Regions from separate parts of the Paenibacillus sp. Y301 genome, predicted to be linked through region 1. Evidence: riboswitches for the same ligand, from Rfam matches in the RefSeq annotation. Region 1 holds a riboswitch; the other holds the start of a gene.
The links. Region 1 has a riboswitch for cyclic di-AMP ahead of AC1D69_RS02040 (APC family permease). Riboswitches for the same ligand answer to the same signal wherever they lie in the genome.

Region 1 (4,439 bases):
AGACTCTAGCTCATAATTTCATGACGTTGCAGTTTGCTGCCAAGTCGGAGAATGAATCATTTGCTCGAGTTACCGTCGCCGCATTTATATCACAACTTGATCCTACAATGGACGAGCTTAGTGATTTGAAGACAGTCGTATCGGAAGCAGTAACCAACTGTATCATTCATGGATATGATTCTGATACTACAGGAATCGTGACCATTACAGCTGAGATCAAAGGGGACACAGTGACAATAACGGTGGAAGATCGTGGACAAGGCATAGAAGATCTAGATCTTGCTAAGCAACCACTATATACTTCTAAGCCTGAGTTAGAAAGATCAGGAATGGGATTTACCATTATGGAGAATTTCATGGATGAATTTGAAGTCTCTAGTGAATCCGGATTTGGCACGTCGATTAGGATGAAGAAGAGGATTGAATCCAAGAAAGCTTTATATAATTAGGGGTTGGACGTATGGATGCTGATGTTAAGAAAGCTTCGCAAACCTACTTGGAAGATTCGGAAGTCAAACGCCTTATTGCACTTAGTCAATCGGGGGATAATGTTGCCCGGGATACACTGGTGAACTGTAACATTCGTCTCGTCTGGTCGGTAGTACAGCGGTTTATGAACCGCGGATATGAGCCGGAGGACTTATTTCAAATTGGGTGTATCGGACTTTTGAAATCCGTTGATAAATTTGATCTGAGTTATGACGTTAAATTCTCTACCTATGCCGTTCCTATGATTATTGGAGAAATCCAACGTTTCTTACGTGATGACGGAACTATTAAAGTGAGCCGTTCTCTGAAAGAAATGGCGAATAAGGTTCGTAAAAAGAAGGACGAGCTCTCAAAGGTATTAAATCGACTGCCGACGATTAAAGAAGTAGCAGACGATCTTGGAGTTACACCAGAAGAAGTTGTATTTGCACAGGAAGCTAACAAGCCTCCAACTTCAATTCATGAGACTGTCTACGAGAATGATGGAGATCCCATTACCTTAATGGATCAGATTGCAGATGAATCTCAAGATAAATGGTTTGATAAACTGGCACTTAATGAGGCAATAGAGGGACTATCTGAACGAGAGAAGCTCATCGTCTACCTACGTTATTATCGAGATCAGACACAGTCTGAGGTCGCTGGTAGACTGGGAATCTCCCAAGTGCAGGTATCTCGATTGGAGAAGAAGATCCTTCAGCTCATCCGTGACCAGATTGCTCAATAGCCAACCATGTAATGATCAAGAAACCTGAGATAGTTGTCTCAGGTTTTTTTGATTTTATTGAAAAAAATAAGAAAAGAAATATTTCGAAATAATTCACAAAAATTTCATTAATTTTCATATGATTTCATATATACAGTTTGGTTCGAGCGGATTATAATTAGCTCTCGTAATAGGATTTGTTCGAGCGCTGAATTTTCTGAAAAGGAAAAGCGGGGGAACCAAAACATTGGAAATATACCAATGGGGTGAATCGTAATCAGACTAAAATAAGTTTGATATGTAGGGCTATTCCACAGTCCGAATCCGACAGCTAACCTCGTAAGCTTTGGTGGGTTTGATCATACTTTTAACTTTACGGAATTCTTCTGTAAGGGTATTATGTGTGTACAAAAACCGCAAAGCTAACCTTCCCTAAAGTAGCGTACAACATAGATGTTACAAGTTGCTTATGAAGGGGTCTTTAAGATGGTTAGCAAGGTTAAACGTGTCCTGATCGGACGTCCCATGAAATCAAATGAACTTGATCATGAGAAATTAAGTAAATTTAAAGCACTAGCTGTTCTGTCATCAGATGCTTTGTCATCCGTTGCTTATGGTACGGAACAGATTCTAATCGTACTAATGGTGGCTGGTTTCTCCGCTGCATGGTACTCCATTCCAATTTCATTAGCTGTACTAGGACTTTTAGCTATTCTTATTTTTTCTTACAGACAGACCATATTTGCTTACCCTATGGGTGGAGGAGCATATATTGTCGCAAAAGAAAACTTGGGTGTTCCTATGGGACTCATGGCAGGTGGATCATTACTTGTCGACTATATTCTTACCGTAGCAGTAAGTGCATCGGCTGGAACGGATGCCCTTACATCAGCGTTTCCATATCTTCATGATTATAGCGTCGTTATTGCTATTTCGGTCATATTAATTCTAACGCTTATAAATTTACGAGGTGTTACAGAGGCAGCTTCATTTATAGCTTTTCCCGTATACTTGTTTGTCATTTCGATATTTGTTCTAATAATTTCTGGTGTGATTAAGTATGCAACAGGCAATGTTCATGCTGCGATTCCGGAACTAGGTTCGGCGGTATCTAATATAAGTTTATTTATACTTTTAAAAGCCTTCAGTTCAGGGTGTTCGGCACTAACCGGGGTCGAAGCGGTATCCAATGCCATTCCGAATTTCAAACAACCCGCTGAGAAGAATGCAGCTAAGACGTTGGTAATGATGGGCGTTATTCTGGCAGCGATGTTTACCGGAATAAGTCTGTTGGCGTACTGGTATGGTATAACCCCTGATCTTAAAGCGACAGTTGTATCGCAGATTTCACAATCCGTATTTGGTCGTGGTGTTCTGTATTACGGAATACAAGGGATTACAGCAGTTATTCTCTTCCTTGCTGCGAATACGGCATATTCTGCGTTTCCACTACTCTCATTTATGTTAGCTAAGGATAAGTTCATGCCTCATATGTTTATGGTTCGTGGGGATCGTCTGGGGTTCTCAAATGGGATTATTATTCTTGGCGTTATGGCTTCTGTACTTGTAGCGGCTTTCCATGGTGATACAGGAAGTTTGATTCCGTTATATGCGGTTGGCGTATTTATTCCGTTTACACTTTCTCAACTGGGGATGATGATTCATTGGCTTAAAAAGAAGCCCTCTGGATGGATACATCGCTTTATTGTAAATACGGTGGGTATGATTACAACGTTATCGATCACGCTTATTTTTATTTTCACCAAATTCTCGCATATATGGATGGTGTTCATATTCCTACCGTTAGTTATGCTTCTCTTCAAACGAATCCATCGGCATTATATGAATATAGCAGATCAACTACGTATTCGGCTTGATGTGGATAAACCGGTTATCAAAGGTAGCACATTTTTGGTTCCCGTCTCTGGCGTTACGCGTGTCGTACTTAATTCTATCAGTTATGCGCGTTCTTTATCGGACAATGTCGTTGCAGTATATATTGGCTTCGATGAAGAAGAGATTCACAAGATGGAACAGAAATGGGCCGAATGGAATCCAGGTGTACGGTTAATTGTTCTGCGTTCACGGTATAGAAGTGTGATTAAACCCCTTCTTCGGTTTATAGAAACAGTTGAATGGAAAACAGCGGCAACCGATCATATTACAATTGTGATTCCGCAGTTTATTACCAAGCATTGGTGGCAAAATATATTACACAATCAATCAAGTTTGCTGATTCGTACTTTTTTGGTTAATCAGAAGGATATTGTGATTACAACGGTCCCGTATCATTTAAATAAATAGATTCATTTACAGGAGGTTGTCCCATTGGCTATTGACCTAGCTAGGGGCACCTCCTTTTTGCATATCTACTAATATATTGGCTGCACAAAAATGAGGACAAGAAGTTGCTCATAGACAGCCTATAACGAGTTGTAATGTATAATGAACGATTATTGGTTGTTAAACGTCATATAGTCGAGAAGATTATGAGGGATGTGTATTTCGGAAATGAACGACCGCGAACTATTCGAGACATACAAGGAACAGGTATACAGTCTCTGTTATTACATGATGCATAACCGTTCAGATGCTGAGGACATGTGTCAGGAGGTATTTGTCAAAGCGATACTAACGGACAGATCGCAAGTAAGAGAGATCAAACCGTGGCTGTTGAGGATCGCCTCTAATGAGTGTAGTAGTGTACTCAGAAGACGCAAGAATGGCTGGGCTAAAGAATTGAGTGCGTATTTACGCTCACGTCCCTTCTTATCCAATCCAGTAGAAGAGAGTTATGATCAACGAGAAACCAAAGTGGAGTTCTATAAGTTATACAGCATGCTCCCTAATAAGGTACGGATGGTATTTACGCTACGTTATGTGAACGAATTGACGGTACCGGAGATTTCTGCCGTAATTAACGTTCCTGAAGGTACAGTGAAGTCTAGATTGAATCGGGGTCTGAAGCTTTTACAAAGCATAACTGCTGCCCAAGTAAAGGAGATGATTGGAAATGGATCGAAGACATGAATGCGAAGTAGATGTAAACTCACAACCGAATTATGATACGATGTGGACCGCAATTGAACAGGAAGTGTCCAAGCGGAAATCAGTGATGGAGCAGAACTCTACATATCGCAGAAGAAAGTTCGTGCCTGCAACCATCGTTATCCTTTGTTTTATGGTTATTGCCGTTCCTGCCTTCGCAGGTGTAGCGTTGAATTGGGATAGCCTCATAGGGGGA
Region 2 (4,439 bases), on a different contig from region 1:
GAAGAAATGGTGATGTTATCTCTTCAGGTGTTCAACAGGAGATAAAAGAAAATAAGATATCCTGAATGTGTAAACATCGGGTTAACCCCATACTTTTCATTTTTCCACACCTTTATACGTGCAAAATTTCACAAAGTCTGCTTGACGTCGTGATGACCCAACCATATAAGATCTATGTATACAATGATTTTATACGCCAAGGGGGAAAACCATGAAAAGGAATTGGAAAAGGGTAAATTTCTTGCTGTTGGGATTAGTATTAATACTAAATGTAGTTGCTTGTTCAAATTCTGCCAAAGATACTAACGCAAATTCGAATACAACTTCGGGAACAGCAACTTATAAAGCAGGTACTTACACATCAAAGGCACAAGGTAACAATGGTGATATCACGGTTGAGGTTGTATTTGATGATAACGCGATCGTATCTGTAACTATTAAAGAGCATAGCGAAACGGATAGTCTTAGCAATACACCATTCGAACGTATCCCTCAGCAAATTGTTGAGGGACAGACATTGGCAGTTGATGTTGTGTCAGGCGCTTCTAATTCATCGAAGGCGATCCTTGCTGCGGTTGAAGATTGTGTCAAGCAAGCGGGCGGAGATGTAGCTACCCTTAAGGTTGCTGCCATAACGGATGATAAGGCACAAAAGGAAACTGAACTAACAACGGATGTTGTCGTTATTGGTGGAGGAGGTACAGGTCTCACAGCTGCTGGATCTGCGTTTGAGAACGGCGCCAAGGTTATTGTACTAGAGAAAATGGCAACGGTAGGTGGTTCTACAGCGTTATCTGGCGGAGGTATTTCTGCAACAGGTACTCGTTTCCAAAAGGAACTAGGCATTGAGGATTCACCAGAATCATGGATGCAGTTGTGGAAAGAGCGTCAAAGTACAAGTAATCCTGATAGTATATATCCAGATTATGATCGTGTAGAAACCTTTATGGATGAGGCAGTAGATACAACACACTGGTTGGTTGATTATATGAATCATAAGTATACTCGTGTGGAAGGATATGGTGTTGATCCTGTAGCTCGCCTTCATTTTCCTGAAGCTGGTGGTGCTAGCTTAATTGCAAATCTAGATAAGACCCTTAAAGATAAAGGAGTCGATATCCTTTTAGAGACAAAAGCAACGGAATTAATCACGGATGATAAAGGTAACGTAATTGGTGTTGCAGCGGAGAATGCTGAAGGAAAGCTGATCGTTCATGCGAAAAAAGTCATCATCGCTTCAGGAGGATTTGCTAAGAGTGAGGAAATGATGAAGCGTTTCTTACCTCAATTTGTTGACGATATGGGGATCAGTGCAGCTGCTGCGGGTAGTACAGGTGATGGGATAGTCATGGCAGAAAAATTAGGCGCAGCGTTATACGAAGATCCGTGGGTGATTGGTCTAGGTATGGGAAGTTTGGTTCCAGAATTACGTGGTATTGAATGGGATACTACTAAAGTATTAGTGAACGAAAAAGGCGAACGTTTTATGGATGAAAATAGTCATTACGCTATTGTAACAAATAAAGTGCTTCCTAACGAACAGGTATGGATGGTTATAGATTCAAGTGAAGCCAATGCGAAAGTAATTGGTGCCATTGAAGGTAAACTTCCTAATGCTGAGATCGCTGTCGGAAATACAATGGAAGAATTAGCCTCTACTATGCAAGTATCTGGAGCAGCTCTTGTGAAAACAATGGATACTTTCAATGCTGGAGTAACTTCAGGTAAAGATGAATTCAACAAAGAAGTAAAGACACTTGTATCTGTTAATAAAGGGCCATTCTATGCTTTTAAATACTATCCTAAAACTATGGGTACATTTGGTGGAGTGAAAGTCGACGAACATTATCGTGTTGTAAAAGAAGATGGCTCAGTCATCGACAATCTTTATGCGGGTGGAGAAGCAGCGAATCGCTATTTATACAACCAGGTCTATATGTCAGGTAGTGCGGTTCAGTATGCGTTAACTAGTGGACGCTTGAGTGGAGAACATGCTGCAAAGGCAGTTGCTGAAGGAAAGTAATATTTGACGAAGAACATTCATTAAACTAATCTAATGCCTTGATGAATGTTCTTTGTTTTTTTGGAATTTAAAATATCCAACATTTGACTAATTGAATGGACTTATGTACTATAAAGTTACGCTTAATTTTCAGCATAGTAGCTGAAAAGCGGGGGAACCATTTTTTTGGGGCGAATCAAGAGACATTTGTAGGGAACCATCTTTCCCGAGCCCGACAGCTAACCTCGTCAGTAGTAGATGGGTCAACTTATGGTTTATAACTGTTCTAATGACCCGTTATCGGGTCTTTTTGCGTCTTTATGGCCCGATACCCTTCCCAAGGTGAAGTGTTTACTTCGCTTTGTGATGGGACGGGTCATTTTTATTTTAAGAAAAAGGGGGGACAAATGTAACAAACCATATTTTAAACTTCAAGGAGGAGTAATATGCCACAGCCGAAATATATTACCGATATTGATAAGATCATGGAAATCCCGGAACATGAGCGTCAGAAACTTAAACAGATAACGGAGAAATTCGTATTTCGCGTTAATGATTATTACTTAAAGCTAGTGAATTGGGCTGATCCAAATGATCCGATCAAGAAATTAGTTATTCCGAATGAAGGAGAACTATCCGAGTATGGTCGCTGGGATGCATCGGATGAAGACACGAACTACGTTGTACCCGGTTGCCAGCATAAATATAGAACGACGGCCTTATTAATTGTATCCGAGGTATGTGGTGCTTATTGTCGATATTGTTTTAGAAAGCGCTTATTTCGTAATGACGTAAAAGAAGCGATGTCCGATGTAAGCCCAGGAATTGAGTATATTGCGAATCATCCAGAAATAAATAATGTATTACTAACAGGTGGAGATAGCTTAATCCTAGCTACTTCGAAGCTAGAGATCATTCTTGACCAATTGCGTGATATTGAGCATGTCAAAGTTATTCGATTAGGATCTAAAATTCCCGTATTTAACCCGATGCGAATCTACGAAGACGAGAAGTTATTAGAACTTATCAAGAGGCACTCAAGTGCTGATAAACGCATCTATGTCATGGCCCATATTAATCATCCGCGTGAAATAACGCCTGAAGCCAAACGGGGGTTTGAGGCGTTACATCAAGCAGGAGCAATCGTCGTAAACCAAACGCCTATTTTACGTGGAATCAATGATAATGCCGATGTACTTGCAGAACTTCTTGATCAATTGTCGTGGGCTGGTGTCACACCTTATTATTTCTTTATAAATCGTCCGGTTGCAGGTAACCGAGATTTTGTACTTCCGTTGGAGCAGGTGTATCAACTTGTGGAAGAGGCTAAGGCGAAGACATCAGGGTTGGGTAAACGAGTCCGTCTATCTATGAGTCATACATCTGGAAAAATTGAGATCTTAGCTATTGACCACGGTAAGGCTTATTTAAAATATCACCAATCAAGAGACGATGTGTATGGGAAGTTTATGGTTCTGGATTGTCCAAGTGATGCCTCGTGGTTCGATGATTTACCGGGAAATGAGAAGTATTGGAAGCAGCCAGAGAAGAAGTCCGATCGTATTATATCTGTTAACGAATTGCCTGAAATGCCAGTAAAATCTGAACGCTCGAAATCGGCAAAAGTGGCATTACATTAGAATAGAATTATCAGATGTGGAAGACACATACCGGCCATCTTAGATTAGAGCTTCTTCTTTTTTTGTAATCCCAATCATATGCTTGTATAGAGATTTATTGTCGGCATTAGGGGGATGATCATGAAAAGAAGAGCAAGGTGGCATAGCCAGCGAAGCGGGAAACCCAGAAGCAGACGTAGATTGTGGCTTGTTGGGTTTCTCGTTTTTTTAATCATAATGTTTCAGGGATTCGCGTACATAGATCGTAATTTGAAACCACCTATTATGAATTTGGCTCAAATTAGAGTGAAACAGCTGGCGACGGAAGCGATCAATGAGGCGATTACAGCACAGGTTACGCAAGAACAGAATTTCGATGATCTCGTGAATTGGAAAATGGATACGTCCGGCAAGGTATCAGGGTTCATGTTGAATTATGCGGAACAAATGAAGATTACATCCAATACGTTTAAGGTTGTTCAAGCTACATTAAACGACGTACATCAGTTAAAGGAACATATTCCTATTGGGATGGCGTTAGGAAGTCCTTTTCTGGCTTCAATTGGTCCTGGAATTCCCGTGAAAATAGAGCCTCAGGGAGCCGCTAAGATCGAATTATCAACGAGGCAACGGGATGCTGGAATCAATATGATTCTTGTGGAGGTATACATCCACGTCAGTGTAGACGTTGCTGTAGTCATTCCTTTTGATATGGAACATGATTCTGTAGAGACGGAAATACCTATATCATACCTAATGGTTGTAGGTGACGTTCCTATGTATTATTACAACTCTAAAGGTCAACCTATTGGTGGAAA

Region 2: it holds a riboswitch for cyclic di-AMP, as region 1 does, so the genes downstream of both, AC1D69_RS03505 (KamA family radical SAM protein) here and AC1D69_RS02040 (APC family permease) in region 1, are expected to answer to the same signal.

The regions. Positions count from the first base shown of each region.
Region 1 is NZ_JCAIUL010000001.1:412,872-417,310, forward strand. It holds gene spoIIAB (anti-sigma F factor) at 1-449, shown strand, start outside; gene sigF (RNA polymerase sporulation sigma factor SigF) at 461-1,216, shown strand; cyclic di-AMP (ydaO/yuaA leader) riboswitch at 1,392-1,556, shown strand; gene AC1D69_RS02040 (APC family permease) at 1,682-3,499, shown strand; gene AC1D69_RS02045 (RNA polymerase sigma factor) at 3,707-4,225, shown strand; gene AC1D69_RS02050 (DUF4179 domain-containing protein) at 4,209-4,439, shown strand, end outside.
Region 2 is NZ_JCAIUL010000002.1:14,564-19,002, forward strand. It holds gene AC1D69_RS03495 (MerR family transcriptional regulator) at 1-65, shown strand, start outside; gene AC1D69_RS03500 (FAD-dependent oxidoreductase) at 212-2,023, shown strand; cyclic di-AMP (ydaO/yuaA leader) riboswitch at 2,133-2,271, shown strand; gene AC1D69_RS03505 (KamA family radical SAM protein) at 2,449-3,642, shown strand; gene yunB (sporulation protein YunB) at 3,763-4,439, shown strand, end outside.